Regions from separate parts of the Bacillus sp. NP247 genome, predicted to be linked through region 2. Evidence: a T-box and tRNA genes for the amino acid it is inferred to sense, from the RefSeq annotation. Region 2 holds a T-box; the other holds one or more tRNA genes.
The links. A T-box is a leader RNA that pairs with one kind of tRNA and senses whether it is charged. The one in region 2 lies ahead of thrS (threonine--tRNA ligase), so its partner is inferred to be a tRNA-Thr.
Positions count from the first base shown of each region.

Region 1: it has a tRNA-Thr gene. The T-box ahead of thrS (threonine--tRNA ligase) is inferred to sense a tRNA for this amino acid. The anticodon was not compared.

Region 1 is NZ_CP076653.1:2,825,545-2,841,403, forward strand. It holds rRNA gene KPL75_RS14920 (23S ribosomal RNA) at 1-1,123, shown strand, start outside; rRNA gene rrf (5S ribosomal RNA) at 1,215-1,330, shown strand; tRNA gene KPL75_RS14930 (tRNA-Asn) at 1,340-1,414, shown strand; tRNA gene KPL75_RS14935 (tRNA-Thr) at 1,419-1,491, shown strand; tRNA gene KPL75_RS14940 (tRNA-Glu) at 1,515-1,589, shown strand; tRNA gene KPL75_RS14945 (tRNA-Val) at 1,595-1,670, shown strand; tRNA gene KPL75_RS14950 (tRNA-Tyr) at 1,687-1,770, shown strand; tRNA gene KPL75_RS14955 (tRNA-Gln) at 1,836-1,910, shown strand; tRNA gene KPL75_RS14960 (tRNA-Lys) at 1,916-1,991, shown strand; tRNA gene KPL75_RS14965 (tRNA-Gly) at 1,997-2,068, shown strand; tRNA gene KPL75_RS14970 (tRNA-Ala) at 2,079-2,151, shown strand; gene KPL75_RS14975 (glycerate kinase) at 2,277-3,422, shown strand; gene rocF (arginase) at 3,692-4,585, shown strand; gene cdaA (diadenylate cyclase CdaA) at 4,829-5,650, shown strand; gene KPL75_RS14990 (CdaR family protein) at 5,643-7,118, shown strand; gene glmM (phosphoglucosamine mutase) at 7,111-8,457, shown strand; partial or broken gene KPL75_RS15000 (hypothetical protein) at 8,745-8,930, shown strand; gene glmS (glutamine--fructose-6-phosphate transaminase (isomerizing)) at 8,943-10,745, shown strand; gene KPL75_RS15010 (S9 family peptidase) at 11,045-13,009, shown strand; partial or broken gene KPL75_RS15015 (hypothetical protein) at 13,101-13,400, opposite strand; gene KPL75_RS15020 (DUF4256 domain-containing protein) at 13,572-14,138, shown strand; gene KPL75_RS15025 (hypothetical protein) at 14,381-14,764, opposite strand; gene KPL75_RS15030 (DoxX family membrane protein) at 14,903-15,409, opposite strand; gene KPL75_RS15035 (sigma factor regulator N-terminal domain-containing protein) at 15,668-15,859, opposite strand, start outside.
Region 2 is NZ_CP076653.1:1,799,039-1,814,897, forward strand. It holds gene KPL75_RS09460 (ammonia permease) at 111-485, shown strand; gene KPL75_RS09465 (ammonia permease) at 499-861, shown strand; gene KPL75_RS09470 (DHA2 family efflux MFS transporter permease subunit) at 875-2,668, opposite strand; gene KPL75_RS09475 (HlyD family secretion protein) at 2,681-3,334, opposite strand; gene KPL75_RS09480 (TetR/AcrR family transcriptional regulator) at 3,631-4,248, shown strand; gene KPL75_RS09485 (M42 family metallopeptidase) at 4,290-5,375, opposite strand; gene KPL75_RS09490 (dUTP diphosphatase) at 5,445-5,936, opposite strand; gene rplT (50S ribosomal protein L20) at 6,641-6,997, opposite strand; gene rpmI (50S ribosomal protein L35) at 7,036-7,236, opposite strand; gene infC (translation initiation factor IF-3) at 7,258-7,761, opposite strand; ribosomal protein L20 leader region at 7,825-7,944, opposite strand; gene thrS (threonine--tRNA ligase) at 8,153-10,090, opposite strand; T-box leader at 10,138-10,366, opposite strand; gene ytxC (putative sporulation protein YtxC) at 10,398-11,279, opposite strand; gene dnaI (primosomal protein DnaI) at 11,669-12,607, opposite strand; gene KPL75_RS09525 (replication initiation and membrane attachment family protein) at 12,641-14,047, opposite strand; gene nrdR (transcriptional regulator NrdR) at 14,341-14,802, opposite strand; gene speD (adenosylmethionine decarboxylase) at 14,999-15,382, opposite strand; gene KPL75_RS09540 (glyceraldehyde-3-phosphate dehydrogenase) at 15,770-15,859, opposite strand, start outside.

The sequences.
Region 1 (15,859 bases), 1.0 Mb from region 2:
TTTAGCAAAAACACAGGTCTCTGCGAAGCCGTAAGGCGAAGTATAGGGGCTGACACCTGCCCGGTGCTGGAAGGTTAAGGAGAGGGGTTAGCGTAAGCGAAGCTCTGAACTGAAGCCCCAGTAAACGGCGGCCGTAACTATAACGGTCCTAAGGTAGCGAAATTCCTTGTCGGGTAAGTTCCGACCCGCACGAAAGGTGTAACGATTTGGGCACTGTCTCAACCAGAGACTCGGTGAAATTATAGTACCTGTGAAGATGCAGGTTACCCGCGACAGGACGGAAAGACCCCGTGGAGCTTTACTGTAGCCTGATATTGAATTTTGGTACAGTTTGTACAGGATAGGCGGGAGCCATTGAAACCGGAGCGCTAGCTTCGGTGGAGGCGCTGGTGGGATACCGCCCTGACTGTATTGAAATTCTAACCTACGGGTCTTATCGACCCGGGAGACAGTGTCAGGTGGGCAGTTTGACTGGGGCGGTCGCCTCCTAAAGTGTAACGGAGGCGCCCAAAGGTTCCCTCAGAATGGTTGGAAATCATTCGTAGAGTGCAAAGGCATAAGGGAGCTTGACTGCGAGACCTACAAGTCGAGCAGGGACGAAAGTCGGGCTTAGTGATCCGGTGGTTCCGCATGGAAGGGCCATCGCTCAACGGATAAAAGCTACCCCGGGGATAACAGGCTTATCTCCCCCAAGAGTCCACATCGACGGGGAGGTTTGGCACCTCGATGTCGGCTCATCGCATCCTGGGGCTGTAGTCGGTCCCAAGGGTTGGGCTGTTCGCCCATTAAAGCGGTACGCGAGCTGGGTTCAGAACGTCGTGAGACAGTTCGGTCCCTATCCGTCGTGGGCGTAGGAAATTTGAGAGGAGCTGTCCTTAGTACGAGAGGACCGGGATGGACGCACCGCTGGTGTACCAGTTGTTCTGCCAAGGGCATAGCTGGGTAGCTATGTGCGGAAGGGATAAGTGCTGAAAGCATCTAAGCATGAAGCCCCCCTCAAGATGAGATTTCCCATAGCGTAAGCTAGTAAGATCCCTGAAAGATGATCAGGTTGATAGGTTCGAGGTGGAAGCATGGTGACATGTGGAGCTGACGAATACTAATAGATCGAGGACTTAACCATATAATATGAAGCAAATGTTATCTAGTTTTGAAGGAATATATATTTAAAATTCCTTTTGACATTCTGAAAAGAATGTACATAATGATAAAAGTCTGGTAATGATGGCAGAGAGGTCACACCCGTTCCCATACCGAACACGGAAGTTAAGCTCTCTAGCGCCGATGGTAGTTGGGACCTTGTCCCTGTGAGAGTAGGACGTTGCCAGGCTTATATTATTCCGCAGTAGCTCAGCGGTAGAGCTATCGGCTGTTAACCGATCGGTCGTAGGTTCGATTCCTACCTGCGGAGCCATTATGCTTCCATAGCTCAGCTGGTAGAGTACTTCCATGGTAAGGAAGAGGTCACCGGTTCAAGCCCGGTTGGAAGCTTGGGAAAATTTTTGAATTTTTTTGGCCCGTTGGTCAAGTGGTTAAGACACCGCCCTTTCACGGCGGTAACACGGGTTCGAATCCCGTACGGGTCACCACTTTTGGAGGATTAGCTCAGCTGGGAGAGCACCTGCCTTACAAGCAGGGGGTCGGCGGTTCGATCCCGTCATCCTCCACCATATATGTTTAAATGTCGGAGGGGTAGCGAAGTGGCTAAACGCGGCGGACTGTAAATCCGCTCCTTCGGGTTCGGCAGTTCGAATCTGCCCCCCTCCACCATTTTCTTTAAAATAACCTGAGAGGGTTTATTTTTTTGAGAAGATAACCATACTAGTAAATATTAATGGGCTATAGCCAAGCGGTAAGGCAACGGACTTTGACTCCGTCATGCGCTGGTTCGAATCCAGCTAGCCCAGCCATTTACGAGCCATTAGCTCAGTTGGTAGAGCATCTGACTTTTAATCAGAGGGTCGAAGGTTCGAATCCTTCATGGCTCACCATTTTCGCGGAAGTAGTTCAGTGGTAGAATACAACCTTGCCAAGGTTGGGGTCGCGGGTTCGAATCCCGTCTTCCGCTTTATTACTACGGGGCCTTAGCTCAGCTGGGAGAGCGCCTGCCTTGCACGCAGGAGGTCAGCGGTTCGATCCCGCTAGGCTCCATATAAATAGGGAAAGCTTACATCAAATGATGTGAGCTTTTTTTGTGTTTAAATTCCACTCGAAAAGGCAACTTTTCCGTATATCGTTTAAAATAAAAAAAAGGATTGAATAAGGAGGAGGTAACTATGAAGGTTGTTATTGCATCGGATTCATATAAAGAAAGCCTGAAAGCTATAGAGGTATGTGAAGCTATTGAAAGAGGCTTTGCAGCAATTTTTCCTAAAGCAGAGTATGTTAAAGTACCAATTGGAGATGGGGGCGAAGGAACGGTTGAATCTCTTGTTGGTGCTACAATGGGGAGAATTATATCACTTAATGTGACAGGGCCGCTTGGAGAGAGCGTGCAAGCTTTTTATGGTATGTCTAAGGATAAGAAGACGGCATTTATTGAAATGGCAGCAGCATCGGGGTTACAACACGTTCCAATTGAAAAGAGAAACCCACTTATTACAACGACAAAAGGGACAGGCGAAGTTATATTACATGCATTAGATCAAGGAACTAAACACATTATTTTAGGGCTTGGAGGAAGTGCTACAAATGATGGTGGGGCTGGTATGCTATCTGCCTTAGGCGCAAGATTTATAAATAGGAAAGGTGAGGTAATAGAACCCTCTGGAGGGACATTGCATTTGATAACCACTGTTGACCTTTCTAGGATTGATTCACGCCTGGAGGATATAAAATTAGAAGCGGCATGTGATGTAGATAACCCGTTAGTTGGACCGAGCGGGGCATCTTTTGTATTTGCGAGACAAAAAGGTGCGAATGTAGAGATGATGAAAGAGCTAGATGAGAATTTAAAACATTATGCTAATATACTTAAACAACATGTGTCTTTTGATGTATCTGAAATACCAGGTGCGGGGGCAGCTGGAGGAACGGGAGCCGCTGTCGTTGCAGTACTAAAGGGACAGCTAAGAAAAGGGATTGAAATTGTATTAGATTATACAAATTTTGATAAGTGTATAGAGGGTGCTGATCTTATTGTAACTGGTGAGGGAAGAATAGATGAACAAACAGCATATGGAAAAGCTCCTGTTGGTGTCGCGAAGCGGGCGAAACGTCGTCATATTCCGGTAATTGCTATTGGTGGATCTGTATCTCCGAATTATACAATTATTTATGAAAAGGGAATTGATGCAGTGTTTAGTATTACGGCTAGTCCAATGACATTAGAAGAAGCATATAAAGCGGCAGAAGAGAATATCGAAATGGCAGCAAGAAATATTGCAGCAGTGTGGAAACTAGCATCAGAAAAACGTTTCTAAATATAGAAGTGTTTTTTTATCCATTTATTTGAGGATATTTTGTGTAATTATAGGTAGTGATGGAGAAAAGCACTGATAAAAATATTAGCTGATAGAAAAGTTAGTCGGTTCATTAAGTTAACTTTATACATAGAACAGTTTTAAAATTGGGAGTCCAACGTAAATATAAGTGAATAAAATGTATATCCATGCAGAAAAATGTCGAGTTGAGTCAGACTATATAAAAGATTTAAAATATTTAGTGAAGGCATAAAAGGGGGATACTATCTATGAAAAAAGAAATCTCAGTTATTGGCGTTCCAATGGATTTAGGACAGATGCGTCGCGGGGTTGATATGGGACCAAGCGCGATCCGTTATGCAGGGGTAGTTGAAAGAATTGAACAAATTGGATATGACGTAAAAGATATGGGAGATATATGTATAGAGAGAGAAAAAGAAGTAGATGAAAATACAAAGTTAAGAAACCTTGCACAAGTTGCAACTGTATGTAATGAACTAGCGACTAAGGTTGATCATATTATAGAAGAAGGTCGTTTTCCACTTGTATTAGGCGGTGACCATAGTATTGCTATCGGTACGCTAGCTGGTGTAGCGAAACATTATAAAAATTTAGGTGTTATTTGGTATGATGCACATGGTGATTTAAATACAGAAGAGACTTCACCATCTGGAAATATTCACGGTATGTCACTTGCTGCAAGTTTAGGATATGGACATTCTTCACTTGTAGACTTATACGGGTCATATCCAAAGGTGAAGAAAGAGAACGTTGTAATTATCGGTGCACGTGCATTAGATGAAGGAGAAAAAGACTTTATTCGCGATGAAGGCATTAAAGTATTCTCAATGCATGAAATTGATCGTATGGGTATGACGGCTGTTATGGAAGAAACAATTGCGTATTTATCTCATACTGATGGTGTTCATTTATCATTAGATTTAGATGGGCTTGATCCTCATGACGCACCAGGAGTTGGAACACCTGTAATTGGTGGTCTATCTTATCGTGAAAGCCACTTAGCGATGGAGATGTTAGCAGAAGCTGATATTGTTACATCTGCTGAATTTGTTGAAGTAAATACAATTTTAGATGAGAGAAACAGAACAGCAACAACAGCGGTTGCTTTAATGGGTTCTTTATTCGGTGAAAAACTGAAATAAATGTAAGAAAAGCAACTGTGAAGTTGCTTTTTTTATTGGAAAATAGGCGTATAATAATTTATATTACACTGTAGGATAAGAAAGTTTGACATCTTACCAATTTAAGCTAAGGGGGCGTTTGTAATTGTCGTTTGTTTCATGTATGGTATAATTAACTAGTTGTTGGAAATACATACAGATAGAGCATAAAATAATATTTCAATATATGGATAGAATTGCTCGTAAGTAGGAGGAAGGGTTAGCATGCCTTTTGAAGATACGACCATTTTGAAATATCTTAGTACGGCATTAGATATTGCTGTTGTATGGTTTATTATATATAAGCTAATTCTTATAATCCGGGGCACGAAGGCTGTTCAACTTTTAAAAGGTATTACAGTTATTATTGTCGTCCGGATGATTAGTATTTTACTTGAATTGCACACGCTATACTGGCTAACAGAACAAGTATTAACGTGGGGATTCTTGGCCGTTATTATTATCTTTCAGCCAGAATTACGAAGAGCACTTGAGCAGCTAGGACGAGGTAGCTTGTTTTCGCGTGTGGGAACTCACGAGGACGATGAACCTGAAATTGTTGCAACAGCGATAGCGAAAGCAACGGAATATATGGGGAAACGTAGAATTGGTGCATTAATTACGTTGTCAAAAGAGACTGGGATGGGTGACTATGTGGAAACGGGTATTCCGCTGAACGCAAATGTGTCATCAGAATTACTCATTAATATTTTTATCCCTAATACGCCTCTTCATGATGGAGCAGTAATTATGCAGGGAAGTACAATTAAAGCAGCAGCATGTTATCTTCCGCTATCAGAAAGTCCGTTCATTTCTAAGGAGTTAGGAACAAGGCATCGCGCTGCAATGGGAGTTAGTGAAGTTACTGATAGTATTACAGTAGTTGTGTCGGAAGAAACGGGTCAAATTTCTTTAACGAAAAACGGTGAGTTACATCGTGATTTGAAGACAGAACAGCTGAAGGATATGTTGTTAACAGAATTTAGTGGGAACGAAAAAACGACTTCTTCGTCTTTATGGAATTGGAGGAGAAAGCGTCATGGATAAGTTAATGGAGAATCATTGGTTTTTAAAAGGAATCTCATTACTATTGGCGTGTATGCTTTTTATGTCAGCAACTTTAACTGAAAAAAATACGACATCGAGTATATTACCTTTCGTAAATGAAACGAAAGAAACATTAACTGATTATCCTATTACCCTTAAGTATGATGAAGAGAAATATATTGTAAGTGGTATTCCAGCAGGTGGAGTCAAGGTGAAGTTGGAAGGCCCAAAATCAGCAGTTGCTACAGCAAAAGCAAAAAAACAATTTGATATATCAGTTGACTTGCGAGATAGTCAAAAAGGAACTTATGAAGTTTCTTTAAAAGCGAATGGGCTTCCAGATGATGTGAAAGGAACAGTCCAGCCAGCAACAATTAAAGTCACTCTGCATGAAAAAGCGAAAAAGTATGTTCATGTAGACTTGAAATTATCAAATGAAGATCAGATGCCAGCGGGTGCTACTCTTGAAAAATCAGTTATTAAGCCTGATACTGTTGAGGTAGTTGGGACGAAAGAAGAAATAGAAAGTATTTCATCTGCTAAGGCATATATCGATTTAAAAGGTGTTAATAAAACTGTTACAAAAACACCAGAAGTTACATTATACAATAAAGAAGGAAAACGCTTAAATGTAAGAACAAATCCATCTAAAATTAGTGTAACGTTGAATGTAGCAACGCAAGCTACAGCAAATAACGTCGAAAAAACAGTTCCTTTAACATATACGAAAAAAGGGAATTTACCAGAAGGTTTAGCTGTTACAAGTATTAGTGTTGAACCAAAAGAAGTAACGATAGCAGGTCCAAAAGACATTTTGGATAATATACAATCTATAGAGGGGGTCGAGGTAGATCTTAGTCAATTGACGGATTCTACAACATTCGATGCCTCTGTTTTATTGCCAAAAGGTGTAACAAGTGCAAAACCAAATCAAGTGAAGGTTTCCGTAGGGGTACAAAAGGTAAAACAAACGAAAAGTAAAACTATTGATGGTATCCCGATTCAAAAAAATGGAATTCCGAATGATGTTACTGCTCAGCTACTTTCGCCACAAGATGGAAAGATAAGCGTTGATATTTCAGGAGAAGCAAGTATAGTAGATAAAATAACAGCTGCTCAAATAACAGCTGCGATTAATCTGCAAAATGTATCTCCGGGGACGAAGGATGTTTCTATTCAAGTGAGCGGTCCTGGTAATATTTCGATAGAAGCAAAACAAAAAAGTGCTAAAGTCACAATTGTGAAGAAAGAAAAACCAGATAAAGAAGTACAGGGTAATATTGAACAACCAGATTCAAAAAACAATCAAGAAAATCAAACTGACAAACCAAAAAATCCTGAAACCAATCCAGAAAAGGATCAGGAAAAAGAAAAAGATAAAGAAAAAGAAAAAGATAAAGAAAATGGCCAAGAACCAACAGTAGATAATCAAAAAGAGCACGAAAAAGGAGCGAATAATAATGGGTAAATATTTTGGTACAGACGGAGTACGCGGGGTTGCAAATAAGGAATTAACACCTGAATTAGCATTCAAAATTGGACGTTTTGGCGGCTATGTATTAACAAAAGATACAGATCGTCCAAAAGTAATTATTGGCCGTGATACACGTATATCTGGACATATGTTAGAAGGAGCTTTAGTAGCAGGTCTATTATCAACTGGAGCAGAAGTAATGCGTCTTGGTGTTATTTCTACACCAGGTGTGGCTTATTTAACAAAAGCTTTAGATGCACAAGCGGGTGTTATGATTTCTGCATCTCATAATCCAGTACAAGATAATGGAATTAAGTTCTTCGGTTCAGATGGTTTCAAATTAACAGATGAGCAAGAAGCAGAAATTGAAGCATTATTAGACAAAGAAGTTGACGAGTTACCACGTCCAACAGGTACTAACCTTGGTCAAGTGAGCGATTACTTTGAAGGTGGACAAAAATATTTACAATACATTAAACAAACTGTAGAGGAAGATTTCTCTGGTTTACATATCGCTTTAGATTGCGCACACGGTGCGACTTCTTCTTTAGCTCCATACTTATTTGCAGACTTAGAAGCTGATATTTCAACGATGGGAACTTCTCCAAACGGTATGAATATTAACGAAGGCGTCGGATCTACACATCCAGAAGTCTTAGCTGAATTAGTAAAAGAAAAAGGTGCTGATATCGGACTTGCTTTTGATGGTGATGGCGACCGATTAATCGCTGTAGATGAAAAAGGAAACATCGTTGATGGCGATCAAATTATGTTTATTTGCGCGAAGTATATGAAAGAAACTGGTCAATTAAAACATAATACAGTTGTTTCAACAGTTATGAGTAACTTAGGTTTCTACAAAGCACTTGAAGCAAACAGTATTACAAGTGATAAAACAGCAGTTGGTGACCGATACGTAATGGAAGAAATGAAACGTGGTGGATATAACCTGGGTGGAGAACAATCAGGTCACATTATCTTACTTGATTACATTACAACTGGTGATGGAATGTTAAGTGCTCTTCAACTTGTAAACATCATGAAAATGACGAAAAAGCCATTATCTGAGCTTGCAAGTGAGATGACAAAATTCCCACAATTACTAGTAAACGTTCGTGTAACAGATAAAAAACTAGCATTAGAAAATGAAAAAATTAAAGAAATTATTCAAGTTGTAGAGGAAGAAATGAACGGCGAGGGTCGTATTCTTGTTCGTCCATCTGGAACGGAGCCACTTATTCGTGTAATGGCAGAAGCACCGACACAAGAAATTTGTGATGCTTATGTGCACCGTATTGTAGAAGTTGTGAAAGCTGAAGTTGGAGCTGAATAATTTACTGGATTTGTTTTAAAAGGAGCACAAGAAGTGCTCCTTTTTCATATGTTTTATAGACAATGAAAAAAATTTCATTGACGGTTTATATTGTTTGTTATAAGATGGTCTTGTTCTTTTTCTCAAAGTAAATATTGTAAATTATAAAAGCGCCAGAGCTACAAGTAGTGTAGTTGACGAGGAGGAGTTTTATCGAGATTTCGGCGGATAACTCCCGGTTGTTCATCACAACCGCAAGCTTTTACTTAAAACATTAAGGTGACTTAGTGGACAAAGGTGAAAGTGTGATGAGAGAAAAGGAACGGATGAATACTAGCTGTATAAGTATATACGGACTTTAACCCAATCGAGAGGAAGGTGAAAGCCGTTACAAGCTTACAGGGCTAGCAATATGTAATCCGTTTTTTAGTACAAATAAAAATGGTATCGGACTATGTCGTTACATGTTCGCAGAGCAGTGTAAGCATTTGTAACGGCGACTAAACATGTGTGGAATTGTAGGATTTATTGGAGAGCAAGATGCAAAGGAAATTTTATTAAAAGGTTTAGAAAAGCTAGAATATCGTGGATATGATTCAGCAGGTATTGCAGTACAAGCAGAGAACGGTGTTGTTGTATACAAAGAAAAAGGCCGTATTGCAAAACTTCGCGAAGTCGTAGAGGAGAATGTAGCAGCAAACGTGGGAATCGGTCACACACGCTGGGCTACACACGGTGTTCCAAGCAAAGTAAACGCGCATCCGCATCAAAGTACATCAAAACGCTTTACGCTAGTTCATAACGGTGTAATTGAAAACTATGAATTAGTGAAAAAAGAATATTTACAAGATGTAACGTTCGTAAGTGAGACAGATACAGAGGTTATCGTGCAACTTATGGAACAACAAGTAAGCACAGGACTAAGTGTAGAAGAAGCGTTCCGTAACACGTTATCTCTTTTACATGGTTCTTACGCAATCGGACTACTTGATGCTGAAAATCCAAACATGATTTATGTTGCTAAAAACAAAAGCCCGCTATTAGTAGGTGTTGGTGACAACTTTAATGTTGTGGCGAGCGACGCTATGGCGATGTTACAAGTTACAGATCAATTTATCGAGTTAATGGATAAAGAAATCGTAATCGTAACAAAAGAAAGCATTACAATTAAAAACTTACAAGGTGAAACGATTGAACGTGCACCGTTTACAGCGGAATTAGACGCAAGTGATATTGAAAAAGGAACGTATCCTCATTTCATGCTAAAAGAAATCGATGAGCAACCACTTGTAATCCGTAATATTATTCAAAAGTACCAAGGTGAAAATGGCGAGATTGAACTGGATGAAGATATCCGTAACGCAATTTTAGATAGCGATCGTATTTATATCATTGCATGCGGAACAAGTTATCATGCAGGTCTTGTTGGAAAGCAATTCATTGAGAAGTTCGCGAAATTACCAGTTGAAGTACACGTAGCAAGTGAATTCTCTTACAACATGCCATTATTAACAGAAAGACCATTCTTCATTTATATTTCACAAAGTGGTGAAACAGCTGATAGCCGTGCAGTACTTGTGCAAACAAATGAAATGGGCCATAAAGCATTAACAATTACAAACGTACCTGGTTCTACGCTTTCTCGTGAAGCTGATTATACACTTCCGCTATACGCAGGACCAGAAATCGCAGTTGCATCAACGAAAGCTTACACAGCACAACTTGCAGTACTTTCAATCTTAGCAGCTGACATTGCCAAAGCTAAAGGTGAAATTCTTGATTTCGATTTAACTCACGAACTAGGGCTTGTAGCAAACGCAATGGTAGTACTTTGTGATCAAAAAGAAGAAATGGATGCATTAGCAAAACAATTTTTATCAACAACACGCAACTGCTTCTTCATCGGACGTAGTGTAGACTTCTTCGTAGGTTTAGAAGGTGCGTTAAAACTAAAAGAAATCTCTTATATCCAAGCAGAAGGATTTGCTGGAGGAGAATTAAAACACGGTACAATTGCCTTAATCGAAAATGGTACACCAGTTATCGCCCTTGCTACACAAGAGCACGTAAACCTTGGAATTCGTGGTAATGTGAAAGAAGTAGTAGCACGCGGAGCTAACCCATGTATCATCTCAATGAAAGGCTTAGAAATGGAAGAAGACAGCTTCGTATTACCAGCTGTACATGAAGCATTAGCACCGCTAATCGCAGTTATTCCATTCCAATTAATCTCATACTACGCAGCACTTCACCGCGAGTGTGACGTTGATAAGCCACGTAACTTAGCTAAGTCTGTTACGGTTGAGTAGGAGCTTGGTAGGTTAATAGATATAGTTGTAGCTTTAAAATAAATTTACGAATTTTCCCCCCTTTAGATATTGTATCTAAAGGGGGATTTTTGTGTCGAAAAAGAACATCTAAAATTGACAAGTGGATAGGGAGAGATGGACAGAAAACCCCACTAATTAAAGTATTACTTTATCGGATTTGGAATGAAGCTACTTTTATTCATCTGAATTTTCAGTTATCATTTTAAGTATCCGTGAACAATTTCCTTCATCATGACAAGAAGAGAAGAGAGATTCATAGACATTACGAGGAGGTATTAATGAAAATGAATGAAAAAGCATATTTAAGTATAGAAGAGATTATTTCATTACCGGCCGTATCAAGTACAAATATAAGTGATGATGGCAAAAATGTAGCATTTGTTAAGAAGAGCGCTAACTGGAAAGACAATACATATAGAAATCATGTATGGATATATGAGAAAGATAAAGGGCAGATTTACCCACTAACAACTGGAGATATAGATAGTACACATCCATTATGGTCTCCAGATTCTAAGACTATTGCATACCTTAGCCCAGGCGGTGACGGAGCTAATAAAAATCAGATCTTTGTTAAGTCAATAGACGGTTGTAGTGAGGTTCAAATGACTGATGAGGAAGAAGGGATTAGTACATTTAAATGGGATCCCACGGGTAAAGGTTTTTATTATGTTGCACAGTCGAAAGAATATGAGGAAATAAAGAAACGTAAGGAACTATATGGAGATTTTCAACATATAGGTAAGGAACACCAGAATAATTGTTTATACTACATTGAAATAGAAAAAGTGATACAAAATGATAAAGGGGAACGAGAAATTAGCGGTGTTTATCAATTAACGGAGGATAAGGATTTTTATATACATAACTTTGATATTTCAAATGATGGGACAAAGGTTGTATTTATGGCTACACCAAGCCTAAACGATCATATGAATGGTGATCTATACATATTAGATGTTGAAGCTGAGGAACTACAAAAGATGAATGTAGATAAGTTGTTGGGCGGGAGCGTTTGCTTTTCTCCTGAGGGCAGCAAAATATGTTACGCAGCAAGCATAAGAGAGAAGGATTACTATAGAAACCATATACAAGAAAGTACATTAGAGATATATGATATGAATACTGGAGAGGCAATTCAACCTTTAAAAAATTTTGATAGTACGGTTATGCCATTACAGTGGACAGCTAAAGGAATTTTAATTAGATGGCAGGATAAAACGAATTACCTTATTGGGCTGTTATGTGAGGATGGCACTGTGGAAGTGTTAAGCGAAAAAGCAGATAGTTTTATAATGGATGCTTCTATAACAAGGGATGGAAATCATATATCCTATAATAAGGCTATAACAAATGAAACCTTTGAAATCTATTTAGACGATGAAAAAATAACGAATGAAAATAGCTTTTTCGAAGGAAAGCTTAAAAGTAACAGGAAAATCATCTCATGGAAAAGTAGTGATGGTCTTGAAATAGAGGGTGTTTTATCAACTCCAGTAGAGTTTGACGCAAATAAAAAATATCCTTTATTAGTAGTAATCCATGGTGGTCCGGCTTGGGCATCTTTTCCGATATTTTCAGACTGTTTTAATGAGAAATATCCTATTGAACAGTTTATCGAAAAGGGCTTTATCGTTTTAGAGCCAAACTACAGAGGAAGTTCTGGTTATGGTAATGAATTCTTAAAAGCCAACTATAGAAAACAGGGGATTGCTGACTACGACGATGTTATATCAGGAGTTGATAAACTAGTTGATCAAGGGATAGTAGATAAAGATAGAGTAGGGGTTATGGGATGGAGTAACGGGGGATATATATCAGCTTTCTGTTCTACATTTAGTAGCAGATTTAAAGCTATTTCAGTTGGAGGTGGAATTACTAACTGGAGTACCCATTATGTACATACAGATATCCCTTACTTCATTAGGATGTATTTAGGAAATCATCCATGGAATGATCCAGAGATATATACGAAAACATCACCAATGACATATATTAAATCAGCCTGTACGCCCACCTTAATCCAACATGGAGAAAAGGATGCAAGAATTCCAATTACAAATGCATATGAGCTATATCAAGGATTAATGGATATGGAAGTTGATACAGAATTAATTATATTTAAAGGAATGGCATATAGTCCTAATCAACCGGGAATGAATGTAGCTATTATGAAGCAGAATTTGATGTGGTTTTCACACTATATTCTTGGAGAAAGTATGGAAGGTTTTAAGGGTTTATAATGGATATTCAGTACAGCGGATTTATGTACGTGATAAAAAAGAGAACTTGCATTAAATCGCAGTTCTCTTTCTTTTAGTATATTCATTTTCTTAAATCGATATTGAAATTTATTTCTTTTAAAGATTCCTCAATGAAGTCCATATACATATAAGTTTCAAATATCATATACATAGGAAATGTATTAATGGAGCTAATAAATTTCTTTATAATTTCTTCATATCCATTATGTTGAGTCCAATTCGTTCCTACACCTATCATGATAGGTTGATTCAAATAGATAGGATAAGGTGATATACCTTCATCATTTAACATATATACTAGTTTTCCATCAGCATGAAGATCAGGTTGAGATTCTTTTAGTAAGTATTGAGATAATTGTACATGTAACACGTTTACACCTACCAATCCTATAAGTTGTGTCGTTTAGTAGCCAGATTGTTGAAATGGAGATTTAATAAATTATATAATTTATTGTAAACTGCATTCAAACAATTATTAAGATGATTTATTATGAAACATATACTTAAACGATTATAAGTAAACATAAGACGGAGGACTAATATGACAGGGAATAAAAATGATTTGCCGGTAGAGCAACGTGAAGAGTTATTTAAAGTATTGAAAGCTCGTTTTGAGAAGAATATGAACCGCCATGAAGAGCTTGAATGGGCTAAAGTCGAAGCAAAGTTGACTGTTAATGTTGAGAAATTATGGTCACTTAACGAAATGGAAGCAACTGGCGGTGAGCCGGATGTTGTTGGTTATGCCAAAGAGACGGACGAGTATACTTTCTATGATTGTTCAAAGGAGAGTCCTAAAGGTCGCAGAAGCCTTTGTTATGATCTTGAAGCGTTAGAATCAAGAAAAAAACATAAACCAGAAAATAACGCTATTGATGTGGCAACTGCTATGGGTATTGAACTATTAACTGAAGAACAATATCGGGAATTGCAAAAACTTGGGGATTTTGACATGAAATCATCAAGTTGGGTGCAAACACCTTCTGATATTAGAGAACTCGGCGGTGCTCTATTTTGCGATTATCGCTTTGGACACGTTTTTGTGTACCACAATGGAGCAGATTCCTATTATGCTGCCAGAGGTTTTCGTGGTTTGTTAAAGGTTTAAGTTTTACGTAAATAAAAAAGAGCCTGCATTCAGAGGGCATTGAAAACATCCTCTTAGTTTAAAAAGTGAAAGTTTCCTCGATTTCATCAAGGAAGCTTTCACTTTTTTCATGTAGTTATCTCGTAGGGAATGTAAAATTCATTATTGCGTATCGTGTTTAAAAGTAATTACAGAGGCAGAGCATACAAATGCCTTAGAATTAGAGGTCTCACGAAAATACAGCTTTCCTGTAGTTTTTGGAACTATTGTTTAGTAGAAAAAGAATCATCGGTGGGAGAAGTGGGTGGTGCAAATTGCTGCTTTTTATTTTTGTCTTTCGTAGGTGGTTTCTCAAATGATGGATTGGATTTGATAGAGTTGTCTGGAGTTACTGTTTTTGTTTTATCCATAGGCATGGCATTTTTGAAATCATCTTCTGTGTAAAGGCCTCCTGTTTCTTCATACACTGAATCTTTACTTTGGATATAGTTTTTTGGTTTGGAAGGTTCATCTGGATTCATTATTATTGCTGGAGTTTCTAGATCTCCTGATGTCTTTGCTTTTTGCAATGGTAGTGAGGCAAAGAATATCAAAAATAAGATAATAGAAAAGATATATACATTTTTACTGATAAAAAATGCAAACATAAAGACCTCCTTAAATTTGATACGATAATTATATCACCAATTAAACCAAATGATAATCGTTATCATTTGGAGGTGGCAATAAGAAAAGAGCCTATATTCAGGCTCTTTTCTTATTTATATTTTAAAGATGAACTATTACTACGCAGTTTTACTTAATTTATATGTTCCGTGGTTGTTTTTACGGAAAAGTTTTGGGAAAATATAACCGTCCAATCCAATACGTCCGGCGTTCTGCCCTGCAACTAAAATGAACATAGTTAAAATAAGCAGGTTTGGGTTTACACTAACAGTTCCGCTTAATAAAAATGAAAGATTCATTATGATTCCGAAAAATGCAGCTGTTTTTGTTAATCCACCTAAAATCAAACCTAGACCTACTAAAATTTCTCCCCATTGAACTAAAAAGCTAAATAGGTCTGCGTTTGGAAGAACAAAATGTTGAAGGAAATCTGCCCACCAACCTTGTACTGCAGGGTGACTACCTGATGCTTGAGCGATAGCTCCTTTTAGAAAACCACTTGCATCAAAAGACTGTCCGAAGACTTTGCCTATTCCAGCAGCGAGCCATGCATATCCTATGTAAAGTCGTAAAAATAATAATATGAAAGTAGCGCGTTTATCAGTTCTTAAAAAGTTGATAACCATTGAAATCCCTCCAATGTATTGTATTTACATGTTTATTATATATCCATTGTGAATAAATTCACAATGGATAAAGTGTGAACAAAACTTACAATTTTTTATTTGTAAAATTGTACATAAAGTATTTTGAAATTTTTTTTTGGAGGATGAAGAATAAATGAGGGATGGGAGCTCTCCACTAAAATAGATAGCTCCCATAGTAAACAAATTAATGTACGTTCTTTTAAATATCTACTATTAGTTTATCTTGTCTTTTCCTTATTATTTCTCTGGTTTTATATAAGGAACAACTTGTGCAGTAACTCCTACAGAAGCACCGCGAATAAAGTCTTGGTTTTCTAACACCTTAAAGTTTTCCGTTTTTCCTGTTAGCATAACACCTAAAATTTTTACTTGATCGAATGGTTTGTCCTTGTTTGATTTTAAAAACTTCTGGATATCTTCGTCATATCC
Region 2 (15,859 bases):
TTCGTATCTTTACTACTCATTTCTATCAAATTATTCACATTCATTAATAATATCCAAAATAAACCTCATGTAGTAAAATATTACTTAATTAACATAAAAGGAGTTTACATATGTTCAGTATTATTTGGATGCTTTTCATGCCACTTCTCATGTTGTGCGGAATTGCTGGTGGTATTTTTTTAGTGGTAACCGGAATTATTCATCGTAAATTCCTTGCTATTTTAATGGGGATTATTTGCTGCTCATTCGTTATAATACCTTTTATTTTTTTGAACAAAGGTATAAACGGAGAGGATGTTCTTCATATTCCAGCGGTTCTATATTGGATGCTTTTCTCTCTAGCTGGTTTATTAGCAGGGATTAATGGGGCACGTTCAAAAATTAAAAGTATACGTAATATGGGATTCATTATTTTCTCGGTAGGACTGTTCGCAGCTATTTGTTATCAGCTCATGTCTATGCCTGATTCATATTTCATTCGTTAAGGAGTTATTACACATGGAAGTTACCGGATTGTTAGTTTGGATTATCTTAGGCCCTACTTTGATGCTATGTGAAGTCATCGTTGGCATTTTTTTAATTGCTGCCGGAATTAAATACCGAAAATTACTTACCTTTATAGCGGGATTGATTAGTATATTGCTTATCGTTGTTCCTATCATTTGTATAGGCTATGGAATAGATTTAGAGCGGATGCTCCCAATTTCAGGAACTTTATATTGGAGCTTCTTCCCTTTAGCCGGACTATTAGCTATTGTAAGCGGGAGACAATTCACACATATTCGTTCTATGGGGATAATCTTGTTTATAACGGGATTTTGCTCTTTGACTGCTTATCACCTTTTATATCTAACTAAATAAAAAAGCAGGGAAATTAATTCCCTGCTTTTTTATTTCGTTTATTGCCTGATGGTAAGAAGAACGATAACACCCAAGCAATACCGGCTAATATTGTTGCAATTAAGAAGGCATCGTTAATACCGTTAATTGCAGATAGCTTTGAAATTTGTCCGAATAATAGTTGCGTGCTCATCGCATCTCCAGCTTGAACTGACCCGGCTAATGCCGCTAAGCTTTGGCCCATACCGTGTACTTTATCAACTAAAATTGGGTTTGACGTTGTTAACATATTGCCGTAATCTGCTACGTGAGCAGTAGTTTGTTGCGTCATAAGTGTAATTAATATTGCTGTTCCAATTGAACCAGCTACTTGCCTTGACGTATTTTGCGTTGCTGTACCGTGAGAAATTAATTTCATCGGTAACGCGTTCATACCAGCTGTCATAATTGGCATCATAATGAATGACATACCAATTGAGCGTATAATATAATCCGTCATAATAACGCTATAAGGTGTATCCATCGATAACGTTGTAAATTTATATGTCGCAAATGTTGTAATGGCTAATCCAACAATTGCTAACGGACGAATACCATACTTATCAAATAGTTTACCTGCAACTGGTCCCATAATCCCCATAATTAATGATCCTGGAAGTAATAATAAACCTGATTCCATCGGTGTAAAACCGCGAATGTTTTGCAAGTATACTGGAAGTAATAACATACCTCCGAATAATGCCATCGTTACGATTGCGTTAATTACTAATGTGAAAGTGAACGTTGGATATTTAAATACTTGTAAATCAAGCATTTTATTGTCCGTTGTTAACTCTCTCCAAATAAATACAGCTAAACCAATGACACCGATGATAAGTGTTATAACAACTTCTGCACTAGTCCAGCCATTATTTCCAGCCTCACTAAATCCGTACAGTAAGCTACCTAGTCCAATACTTGAACTAATAACACCGAATACATCTAACTTTGTTTTAGACACTGGCTGAGCTAGTGTAAAGAATTTTAAAGATAAGAACGTAATAATTAAACCAACAACAAACATCCCATAGAACATTAAGTTCCAGCTATAGTTTTCAATTACCCAACCTGTTACAGTTGGTCCGATAGCTGGTGCTAAAATCATCGCTACCCCAAGTAGTCCCATAGCTGCTCCGCGCTTATTAGGAGGGAATAATGTCATGAAGATATTCATACCAACTGGCATTAAAATACCTGCACCAACCGCTTGAATAACGCGGCCCGTCATCATCATTGTGAAGTTTCCTGATGTAGCACAAATGATAGATCCTACAGTGAAGAATAACATTGCTGCTATGAATAATTTACGATACGTAAACCGTGAAACTAAAAATGCACTAATCGGTACTAAAATTCCGTTTACAAGCATGAAGCCTGTAATTAACCATTGTGCTGTTGAAGTTGATACGTTAAATTCGTTCATTAATGGAGGCAGTGCAACATTAATGATCGTTTGGTTTAAAATAGAAACGAACATACCAAGAATTAATACAGCTACAACTGCTTTTACATTCACATTCTCTACCGGCAATTGTCTCTTCAGCATTTCTTTTTCCTGTTTTACTTGCTCTTGCTTCCCTGTTTCTAATTCCACTACGTTAGAAGCTTCTGTTTCTTGTTTTTGTTCAAGTTCTTTCTCTACTGTTTCTGCTTGACTTACTTCTATCTTACTTACGGCTGGGACTTGTTCTTCTCCCACATTCGTTTTTTTCTTTCGTAAAAGACGATTTACAAGGAAGAAGACGATTATACAAAATAGTGCATATCCTACAATTGCAATTGAGGACATCTCATCTCCCCCTTACTTATGAATACGAACTGACACATTCATTCCAGGAACAATATTTACTGATTTACTATGATCTAAAGAAATTTTAACTGGTACAACTTGCTTTACTTTCGTATAGTTCGCTGTTGCGTTACTTGATGGTAACATCGAGAATGTATTCGCTGTTGTTAATCCAACTTGTTCCACTTTTCCTGTCAATGTTGTATCTGGATATGCATCTACATACACATCTACTGTTTGGCCTTTTTGAACATCATCAATATTTGTTTCTTCAATATTTGCTGTTACCCATAAATTGTTCATATCAAATGCGTAAGCAATTGGACTTCCTGCTCCAACGAACGCATTTGTTGTTGCGTTTGATTGTACAACTGTTGCATTTTGCGGAATTGTTACATCTACTGTTTGCTCACCATTTGCTCCTGCTACAGTAACCGCACCTAATTTATCGTTCTCATTGTAGTTTTTTCCGACTTCAGCTTTCCAGTCTGTTAATTTACCTGCTGCTGGTGATGCAATTGGGATTACTTTCCCGTCAATCTTTGCATTTTCTGTTTTTAAATAGTTTTCTGTTTGATTGTAATAGTAATAACCGCCAATACCGCCGCCAACTAATACAATTAATGTGATAATGTTGATAATTACCATTCTTCGAAACTGATTCATTGCATTCCTCTCCTTATATCGCATATAATTTTTTTCTAAACTATTTACATCCTTATTGTTTATATTGTTTAATTGTTAATTATATTAACCTTTAAACAAAAAAAGCACACCTTTTACGACACAAACTATGCTTTGTCTGCATCCTAGCGGTGCTGATTTCTAAAGGACTATCGTTTATAATTATAAATAATTATCCCGAATCTACAACCAACAATTTAAACCTATATGTTGTTTAAACAACATGACACTATACATGTGTTGTTTAAGTTAAAAAAATTAAACGAGGTGAAGTAAAAATGTCTATTAAAAATACAAGTGATCCACGTGTAAAACGAACGAGACAACTCATACAGGATGCTTTTGTCGCTTTAGTAGGCGAAAAGGGCTTTGAAAATGTAACTGTGCAACATATCGCGGAACGTGCTCCTGTAAATCGTGCTACATTTTATAGCCATTACCATGATAAATATGATTTATTAGAAAAAAGCATAGAAGAAATGTTAGAAAAACTAGCTGAAGTAATTAAACCACAAAAACGAAATAAAGAAGATTTTCAGCTCACATTTGACTCACCACATCCAACCTTTTTAGCTCTATTTGAACATATAGCAGAAAATGTGAACTTCTATAACGTTATGCTTGGTGATAAAGCCGCTGGAAATTACTCTTATAAAATGATGAAAACAGTCCAAACACATTTAACATTAAGCTTATCTATTTCACAGCCTGATGATGAAGAACTCATGGTTCCTCGTGACATTCTTATTAGTTATGTTACAGGGGCTCATATCGGAATGATTATGTCATGGTTAAAAAGAGGCATGATTTATACCCCGCATTTCATGGCAATGCAATTAACTCGCTTAATTATTTTAGGAGCCCATACTGCAGCAGGATTGGAAAGACCGTTTTAAAAATGGAAAAAGCGAAGGAAATTATCCTTCGCTTTTTTCTATTAATTAAATGTAATGTTATGTACAGCCTCTTTATCAAGACGTTTAATAACTTCTACAATTAACTTCACTGCGTTTTCATAATCATCACGATGTAACATCGCTGCATGAGAATGAATGTAGCGTGTCGCAATCGTAATTGCCATAGACGGAATACCATTTACAGAAATGTGAATTGCTCCTGCATCCGTTCCCCCGCCTGCTACAGAGTCATACTGATATGGAATTTGTAATTCATCAGCAACATCAACAACGAAATCACGTAAACCTGTATGACCAATAACAGAAGCATCATATAAAATGATCTGCGGTCCATCGCCCATTTTACTTTGTGCTTCTTTGGCTGTTACACCCGGTGTATCACCAGCAATACCTACATCTACTGCAAATGCGATATCTGGCTTAATGTAGTTTGCAGATGTTTTCGCACCACGAAGACCAACTTCTTCTTGTACAGTCCCAACGCCGTATACAACGTTCGGATGCTTTTCATCTTTTAATTGTTTTAATACGTCAATTGCAATTGCACAACCAATTCGGTTATCCCATGCTTTTGCAAGTAGCATTTTTTCATTCTTCATCACTTGGAATTCAAAGTACGGTACAACTTGATCTCCTGGTCTTACGCCCCACTCCATTGCTTCTTCTTGGCTAGAAGCACCAATATCGATGAACATATCTTTAATATCAACTGGCTTTTTACGAGCTTCTGGAGGCAAGATGTGCGGTGGTTTTGAACCAATTACACCTGTTACATCTCCTTTACGCGTTACAATTGTCACGCGCTGTGCAAGCATAACTTGCGACCACCAGCCACCAACCGTTTGGAAACGAAGGAAGCCTTTGTCATCAATTTGCGTAATCATAAAGCCAACTTCATCTAAATGACCTGCAACCATAATTTTCGGGCCGTTTTCTTCCCCAACTTTTTTCGCAACTAAACTTCCTAAATTATCAGTAGAAAGTTCATCTGCAAACGGCTCAATATATTTCTTCATTACTTCACGTGGTTCGCGCTCGTTACCCGCAATACCGCGTGCGTCTGTTAATTCTTTTAGCATTGTCAATGTCTCGTCTAATTTTGTCATTGCCAACACCCTCCTTTTTCTTCAGTCACTTTATTATACAAAAGGAAATTGAAATATTCAAAAATTAAATTAGTATCCTTGTGTTTGACGCTGATGATTTACTTCATTTTTATCTAAATATGCTTTTTCAATTTCTTCTTGTTCAAATTCAAGCGCTTGTCCAAGGCGAAGATAGCTTGTAAATAGTTCAATATAATTCGTAATAGAAGGTTGATCTGTAAAACGAATTACTTTCGCATATGTGTCTAAGAAAATTTCCACTTGTGTTTTATTCGTTTGCGCACATTTATAGAATAAGAAGTTTTTATCAATTCCTAAATCGATTCCGATTGATAAAATAAAATGTAAACCATCTACATATTCTTCTAATATTACTTCACGCTCTGACGCTGGTTTATTGCTCCAATATTTAAAACAACGTGTTTCATTTGCAAGTTCTCCAATTTCTACAAGAAGAGCTAACATTTTTTCTTTTAACAATTTCTTTGGTTGTAAGTCATGTTCTTTCACAATACGGTCATCTAATTCTTTTTGTAATTTAAATAGTTGTAGTAAGTCCATTCTATTATCCTCCTCCAACATCGCATTTTCCGCAACAATGTTGTTTCATCTCAAAGTTCATTATTATTTTTCGTTTCTAATTAACAAGTCAGCTACCTACATCTTTATAAAGATAGCTTGTCCTTAATTTGCAAATACGTTTCAATCATCACTCATAAATTGTTCACTTGATGAAAGTTCCATATCATCTTTCCATTATAGCAGTGTCGTTTCTACTAGGAAAGGTACACTTCCTCACGAATGAGTTCAAATAAAGTGAAACTTTAATCAGTGGGGGTTTTGTTCATCCCCCACTGATTATTAGCCCTCACCAATCGGGCGTTTACAGGCAGCAGGGCTTCCACCTAACTTCTTTGCTCCACCTGAATTTTGAGGTGGGAGTTTTACTGCCCGCAAATAGCGGGATAAAAAAAGTCAGGAGGATTCTCCTGACTTTATATATATACATTCTTTTATATCGCTATAGCTTTTATATTGATTTTGTCATATCGATAACGACACGTCCGTTAATCTTTCCTGCTTTCATGCAAAAGCCTCCTCGTTATCGTTACAAAAGCTTTTACAAGCACACCTTAATATACTAGATAGAAATAACTCATTTAATTGTGATGACACTAAGCGGGAAATTTCACAAGTTATTGAATCGTTATAATGAATACAAATAAAAAAACCTTAGAAGAAAGATCTTCTAAGGTTTTAAACAATTAGTTAATGTTGTTTTTTGCAACTGTTGCTAATTCAGCGAAAGCTTTTTCGTCATGAACAGCTAAGTCAGCAAGCATCTTGCGGTTAACTTCGATGCCAGCATTTTTTAAACCGTGCATTAAGCGGCTGTAAGAAAGACCATTCATACGAGCTGCTGCGTTGATACGTGTAATCCATAATTTACGGAAGTCACGTTTCTTTTGACGACGGTCACGGAATGCATACATTAGAGATTTCATAACCTGTTGGTTAGCAACCTTAAATAATGTACTCTTAGAACCGTAGTAACCTTTTGCTAATTTTATAACTTTTTTACGACGTTGACGAGTAACTGTACCACCTTTTACTCTTGGCATAATATTACCTCCTAGTTTGTTCTATATATCAGCCGAACTTATTTTAAGTTGTCAAGCATTTGACGAATGCGTTTGAAGTCACCAGCGCTAACTACACCAGCTTTACGTAGTTTACGTTTAGCTTTTGTAGATTTGTTAGCGAATAAATGGCTTGTGTAAGCGTGAGAACGCTTCAGTTTACCAGATCCAGTCTTTTTGAAACGCTTTGCAGCGCCGCGATGAGTTTTTTGTTTAGGCATAGGTATTTCCTCCTCTATCTATTACTTATCGTTTTTCGGTGCTAAAACTAAGAACATACTGCGTCCTTCCATTTTAGGCTTAGATTCAATTGTACTAACTTCAGCACAAGCTTCTGAGAAGCGATCTAAAACACGTTGACCGATTTCTTTATGAGTAATGGCACGTCCTTTAAAGCGAATTGACGCTTTAACCTTGTCGCCTTTCTCTAAAAACTTGACAGCATTACGAAGTTTTGTGTTAAAGTCATGTTCATCAATTGTTGGACTTAAACGAACTTCTTTCATGCTAATTACTTTTTGATTTTTGCGCTGTTCTTTTTCTTTCTTCTGTTGCTCAAAGCGGAATTTACCGTAGTCCATAATGCGGCATACTGGTGGTTTCGCATTTGGAGCAACCAATACTAAATCAAGATTAAGATTTGCAGCTAAGTCTAAAGCGTCATTACGAGACTTGATTCCAAGTTGATCGCCGTTTGCGCCAACTAAGCGTACTTCACGTGCACGAATTTGCTCGTTAATCATCATATCCTTGCTAATAGTAAGCCACCTCCAAGGTTTTCTTAGAATACGTTTTGTAATTGTAGAACCCGAACAAAAAAAGTGCGGGCATACGCACCCACACTTGTAATATCTCTAGTAAGAAATACATTTACCTGCTAACTGCGAATGCGTCCATCAGGTGAGAAGCGGGTGCTTCTACTTGTTCCAAAACCATATTCTATTATCCTTGATGAGTTTATCATAGGACATGACGTCTGTCAAGAAGACGCGATGTGTTTTACTAACAACAAGAAATATTGTAACAAACAACTAGCATACTTGCAATACTTTTTTATGATAAGTATTGCTTGGTTATTTTTTCTAGATTTTCTTTTTTATAATACATAAGAAAGCCGCGGTATACCGCGGCTCTTTCTTATCGTTTTCCTTCTACTTTAATCATGTCAACAAACGCATCTAATGCGATTGTTTCTGATTTTTGTTCACCATATTTACGTACGTTAACGCCATTTTCAGTAACTTCATTGTCACCTACTACAAGCATGTATGGAATCTTTTGCATTTGCGCTTCACGGATTTTGTAACCAATTTTCTCTTCACGAGTGTCTAATTCAACACGGATACCAGCACGTCGTAATTCATCTTGTACTTTCTTCGCATAGTCTAAATGTACTTGCGGAGAAACTGGAATTACTTGCGCCTGAACTGGAGCTAACCAAGTCGGGAATGCGCCTTTGTATTCTTCAATTAAGAAGGCTACGAAACGTTCCATAGTTGATACAACACCACGGTGAATTACAACTGGACGATGTTGTTTACCGTCTTCACCAACGTAAGCTAATTCAAAGCGTTCTGGAAGTAGGAAGTCTAATTGTACAGTTGAAAGTGTTTCGTCTTTTCCAAGAGCAGTACGAACTTGAACGTCAAGTTTTGGACCATAGAATGCCGCTTCACCTTCAGCTTCATAGTAATCAAGACCCATTTCATCCATAGCTTCTTTTAACATACCTTGTGCTTTTTCCCACATCTCATCATCAGCATAATACTTTTTAGTATCTGCTGGGTCACGATAAGATAGACGGAATGAATAGTTTTCTAAACCAAAATCTTTATACACTTCTAAAGTTAAGTTTACAACACGTTTTAACTCTTCTTTAATTTGATCTGGACGAACGAAAATGTGCGCATCGTTTAAAGTCATTCCGCGTACACGTTGTAATCCAGATAATGCTCCAGACATCTCATAGCGGTGCATTGTTCCAAGTTCCGCAATACGGATTGGTAATTCACGGTAGCTGTGAATATCATTTTTATAAACCATCATATGGTGAGGGCAGTTCATTGGACGAAGAACTAACTCTTCATTGTCCATTTCCATTGATGGGAACATGCCATCACGGTAATGGTTCCAGTGACCAGAAGTTTCATAAAGCTCTCTGCTTCCTAGTACTGGAGTGTATACGTGATCATAGCCTAAGCTTGCTTCTTTATCAACGATGTAACGCTCGATAATACGGCGAATTGTTGCACCTTTTGGTAACCAAAGTGGTAAACCTTGTCCTACTTTTTGGCTATTAGTAAATAGTTTTAACTCTTTACCTAGTTTACGGTGATCGCGCTCTTTCGCTTCTTCAAGCATACGTAAGTGCTCATCTAATTCTGCTTTCTTAACGAATGCAGTACCGTAAATACGTTGTAACATTTTATTATTGCTATCGCCGCGCCAGTAAGCCCCTGCAACGCTTAATAATTTAAACACTTTAATTTTCCCTGTAGATGGAAGGTGAACACCACGGCAAAGGTCGAAGAATTCGCCTTGCTCGTAAATTGAAATAACTGCATCTTCTGGAAGATCATTAATTAAATCTAATTTTAACTCATCGCCGATTTCTTCAAAGCGACGAAGTGCTTCTGCACGCGGTACTTCATGACGAACGATTTCTAAGTTCTCGTTCACAATTTTTTGCATTTCTTTTTCGATTTTCTTGAAGTCTTCAACTGTAATTGCTTCTTCCATATCAATATCGTAGTAGAAGCCATTTTCGATTACTGGGCCAATGCCAAGCTCAAGCTTAACATCTTTATATAAACGTTTTAACGCTTGTGCTAAAAGGTGGGCTGTTGAATGGCGTAGAATGTATAAGCCATCTTCAGAATCTAATGTAATAATAGAAACTGCACCATCTTCTTCGATTGGTGTAACAAGATCGATCATCTCATTGTTTAATTTTCCAGCCACAGCTTTTTTCTTTAAGCCTGGGCTAATAGAAGCTGCGATTTCTTCAGTTGTTACGCCTTTTGGAAACTCCTTCACAGCTCCATCAGGGAAAGTAATTTTAACTACATCTGCCATCACTGGTCACTCCTCTTTTTCTCAAAATAAAAAACACTCATCCCATAAAAAGGGACGAGTGTTGAATTCGTGGTTCCACCCTTGTTCCAATTAACATAATTGTTAATTGCTCAAGTTCAACATAACGGTGTTGTCCGTTAGCAATTACTAGAAAAATCGTTCACTGCTAAAGTTTAGAGGTGGTAAGTAATAATCCCGTACTAGGAAGCTCACACCCTAAGGCTTCCCTCTCTGAAAATCGTAGAAAACTACTCATGTCCTCATCATGACATTTCAATATATTTCATTTATGTAGGTAATTATATGCTCAAAAACTTAGAAAATCAAGGGCGTTACCTTTATTTTTTAAATTTTTCACGTTGCGCTCAAATTCATGTAATCCATGTAGTTGCACTCGTTCCTGAAACACATTTCGCAAAGTAATAATCATATTATGATCTTGTTCTTTCGTATATAAATAAATCTTTTTCGGCGAAATAGAAAGAAGTGGTGCAATTACTTTCGTATCGATATATACATCCTGTTTCTTTAATAATTCTTCATCTATATATTGAACCAATTTCTCCTGTTTTAAACGTCTACCTTTATCATCATAGAAAATAAAACTTTCATCAAAAACAAGATGTACACAGGACAAACGTGATTTCCGGCTCCTTACTTGTTGGCGAAGTGTCTCAATGAACATCTGATATTCCTGCTCCATCTTATACTCATCAATTGCAACTTCAGCAAGCTCACCTACCATTTCCCTATATGTACGAAGACGAAAACGAACGTATGATGAAAATGAGAATGAGAGCGGATCACAAAGCCAATCATTCAAAGACGACGCAATATAAGATTCAAATTTTTGGCGTGTTAAATCACGAGCTACTCCTTTTCTTCTTTCCTTTAAAATCTCATGTGCCATATGCAATATTTGATGACACTCTTCTTGTTCTTCATAAAAAAACTTTTCCTTTAAAATGGTATGAATCCATTCATTTTGTTTCACATTCATAATGAAATATAGTAATACTGGCAATAAAATCTTTTCAATATAATTCGATTCACATAATGGTATATGAATAATAACCTTTTGTTCGTTTAAATATACACTTGTTTCCTTATATAAGGATTCCGTTCTTTTCGTTAGTTGTCTGTATACGTGCACAGCATCATTTTTTTCTTCGAAGCAAATTTCAATCACTTTTGTCCCCCCTTTTATCCCCGCTCTAAAGGATTGCATCTATACGTTACAAATCCTATAAGAGTCCGATCTATGGAAGTTCACTCTTAGTAGAAATCTATCTCCCATCGTTAGAACATCCACTCGATATGGCTTGCTAATTTTATATATATTAAGGGAGGGAGAAAAAAATGATACAAGCTACTCTGAAAAAATGATTAAAATAAAGTGAAACTTTAATCAGTGGAGGTTTTGTCCATCCTCCACTGATTATTAGCCCGCACCAATCGGGCTTTTACGGGCAGTAAGGCTCCCACCTAACTTCTTTGCTTTACAGCCAAATTTTGAGGTGGGAGTCTTACTGCCCGCCAATAGCGGGATAAAAAAGAGCAAGCTTCTCAGCTCGCTCTTTACTTATTACGACGATTCTTCCCGCCAATTGGGATTGGCTTCGCTAAATATTTAATTCGTTCCATAATACGGGCCGCTTTCATCTCTTCTGCTTCACCGCGCTGTGTATACGTTAAATGATGTTCCAACTGTTTGAAATCAAAGTTAGATGTAAAGAACGTCGGTAAGTTTTCCAACATACGGAATTGCAAGATTGCACCGAGTACATCATCACGTACAAAACTTGACATCGCTTCTGCCCCGATATCATCTAACATTAATACTTGTACACGTTTGACAGCATCAATCTTTCCGCTAATCGAATTATCTTGAATCGAACTTTTGATTTCACGTAAAAATTCTGGGAAGTATACGAGCATCGAACTAATTTTCTTTCGCGCAAGCTCATTTGCAATTGCCCCTAAAAGATACGTTTTCCCTACACCAAATTTACCGTACAAATATAAACCTTGTGCTTTTTTACCTGGTTCGTATGTGTTTAAAAATTCATTCGTTGCACCTATTGCATCAATACGTGCATCTAAATCTGAAGGGTCTAAATTCTCCATAGTTGCCTGCAAAATGTCAACTGGCATATATACACTTTGAACGAGTTTTTCATATTTCTTTCTCTCATCATATGCTACTTTTCTAATACAACGATCGTATTGAATATCAATCATCTTACCTTGAATGACGAGCTTCGGCTCATATCCTTGTAGCATATTTTTACATGACCCTAAATCTGGACAATCCGCACACCCTACACTTTGTCCAATATATTCATATAACTTCACAAGACTTCGTTCAATCATAGAAGTCGTTACTTCACCTTTATGTTCGTCTATAAATTCTTTCACACGAGGGTGCGCCATCACTTCTGCCTTTAAGACTTCATATCTATTTTTAAAGTTTTTATTTTCCATTAATTTCGTAAATGAATTTTGAATATGCTCCATTTTCTCACCTCAAAGAGCGTTCATTTTCTTTTATTAATCACGCTTATATTTTTTCAATACTTCTTCTAATCGTTTCCGTTCATCTTCTAACGTACTTGCATCTTTTTTCGCACTTACGTCATTTTTTACAGGTGCTTTCTCTTCTTCTTTCGACTCTTCTTTAAGCCAATCTGGTACCATTTCTTTTCGCACTGTTTTCTTCGCTGTACGACCTTTTTTCTTCGTCTCAGCCCACTCTTGATATTGACGATTCTCTTCTTTCGCTAGCGCCATCGCCTCGCCTACTGTACCGACCTTTTTTCGCGCCCAATGTCCAGCAATCTTCTCGACATACGTTTTAGCAAGCTTCATATCTGAGCGTAGCATAACGTAATAAATAAGTACATTCACAACCCCTGGCGTTAACTTTTGGTTTATCATTACATCCTCAACGATTTGCAAGTCCGCTTTCGTCGCCTCTGCACCGCCTGAAATCTCTTTCAATAGTTGTTTTGGCGAGATTTCCTCTAACTGCTTCATTAGCATCTCTTCTTGTGTAGATGGCTCTTTCTCTTTCATTGTACGAGCAGCATGAGGTTGCACCCTTTCACTTAATACAGGTAGCGCTTGACCATTTTCAAATTGATACCAATCGCGTGCTCCCTTCCGAAGCCTTTCGATATCAATAGTTTGTATCTCTGTCACTGCGCCAAGAACGATATTTTGCATCGATAACACATCCACACCGTACACATAAGCGAGTGTAATGACACATTCTCGCACTTGATCTGTAATCGCCTTTTTAGGAACAAGCGCTGATAATCCGTCTACAAATAAAGAGAAATCAAAGAAATCATTCCAAACTTTCGGGGCATCCCCATTCTCGTTATTTGGCATAGTTGTCGTTTTCGGGATACGCAGTTCTTCTTGCGCATGTTCAAACTGACCTGGGTTGAACGAATCAAATATATCGTTGAAAGAGCGCGTAACATTTTCATAAGAAGCAAAATCGAATTCTTCTTCTAAGAAATATTGTTTTACTTGGTTGTATTTTGTCCGACTCAAGCGATTATATAAAAAGATACTTAAAACAATATCATCAAAAAACTGCTTCGGAGATAAAGGTGGTTGCAATTCATATATAAACATTCGAATATCTTTTTCTTTCTTAATATATACATTTAAAAGACCAATCGCTTCTAACTTTACTCGTTCCCCATATATTTCAGGAAGTTGCATTTGCATAGTCACCATAAGGGAGTGATGTGTATTCTCTTTTCCAAACACACGATCTTGCTCTAACTCTCCCCATAGCGTCATGTATAAGCTAAAAGCTCTACTACCTATTAACGGCTGATACAACATCGTTAATACTTTCCGGTCGTAATTATGTAACAACCCTTTCGCACTTACTTTATAACGATCAATCGGCAATAGCTCCATCCATGACTGTTTTTCCATTCTTGCTTTTCCTTTCTCTCATCCAATCTAACCTATATTTCACTCGTTCTATCTTTATTATATAATTTATCCCGCTATTTGCGGGCAGTAAGACTCCCACCTCAAAATTCGGCGAATGCGAGGAAGTTAGGTGGGAGATAACTTCCCGTAAATGCCCGATTGGTGAAGGCTAATAATCATTGGGGATGAACCCACCAATGATTAAAGTTTCACTTTATTAGCGAAAAAGAGCTATTAGCTTCCGCTTCTAGCTCTCTTATCTCGTTTACTTACAGTATATAAAGAGATTCCTTCTACTCTCTCTCTTTTTGCAGTATATCTTTTAATTCTTCAATAAATACATTTAAATCTTTAAATTGACGATACACAGAAGCAAAACGTACGTAAGCAACATCATCAATATCACGAAGTTCCTCCATAACAATTTCACCAATCATATCACTTTTCACTTCTGATATACCTAAGTTACGAAGTTCACGCTCCACACTTTGTGTTACTTCCTCTAGCTGCCTTAAAGATACAGGCCTTTTTTCACACGCTTTAATTAAACCGCGTAAAATTTTCTCTTTATTAAACTCTTCTCGTGTTCCTTCTTTTTTTACAACGATAAGAGGTGATTCTTCTACTCTTTCAAATGTCGTAAAGCGACTTAAACAACTTTCACACTCTCTTCTTCTTCGAATAGAGCGCCCCTCGTCTACCGGACGCGAATCTAACACTCTTGTTCCATTATGAAAACAGGATGGACAACGCAATTCATTCACTCCTTTACACTATAATCTTTATTCTTTCGCTACTCACCTACATGTGAAAATATATATACAATATTATATAACTCATTCTTCTATAATGACCACTCTAAGTTATTACATATCGTGATCCTGTTTTATATAAACTAAAAAAGAGGTGCATTATACACCTCTTTACATTTTAAATCAATTATGTTCTTTTTTAAAGAGCTTTTGTTTCTCTCTGCTTAATTTCGAAGCTACCAGTGCCTCGAGGAAGCTCGATGCTCTCACGCGTTTTCGCGTTTAAACCTTCTGCAATATATTCTGCAGCAACATTTGGATCAATACGATCCCCACAAGTATAAACATCAATACTTGCGTAACCGTGCTCCGGAAAGCTATGAATTGTTAAATGTGATTCCGAGATAATTACTACTCCACTTACACCTTGTGGTGCAAATTTATGAAAAGCAACCTCACGTACTTCAGCACCAGCTCTTAGTGCTGCATCCACAAATAATTGTTCAATATACGGCATGTCATTAAGCTTGTCGAAATCGCAATCCCAAAGTTCAGCAATCACGTGACGACCCATCGTATCCATAGTATCCATTCTACAGTTCCCCCTTGTAAATTTAATCTAACTGTTCGAATTGAAAACTAATTTGCAATTTGGCTTGCTCCACTACCACGGGGGAAAGTTAGTCCAGAGAGGTCCTAACCCTTTAAGTAGTGACTACGTACCTCAGCTCTTAAGTTTACGAGTGTTAGTATACTTTGTTTATTTTCATTTTGCAACAACAGTTTTTTCGATTTTCTGTCATATTTTCCTCTTTACTTTTCCCTAAAAAAAAGAAACGATTCACGAATGCAGTAATCCCAACGTTTCGTGGTATGTCCACTTTTTAAAATATACTTATATAATTTTTTTCCTTTTCAGAAAAAAATAAAAAAAGAGGGCAAATGTTCACTTGCCCTCCCTTTATTTCACTTAAATATGTTGAACATTTTCTTGTTTCGCTAATTCATCAACAACTAACGTTACAAGATCTACAACACGACGAGAGTAGCCCCACTCATT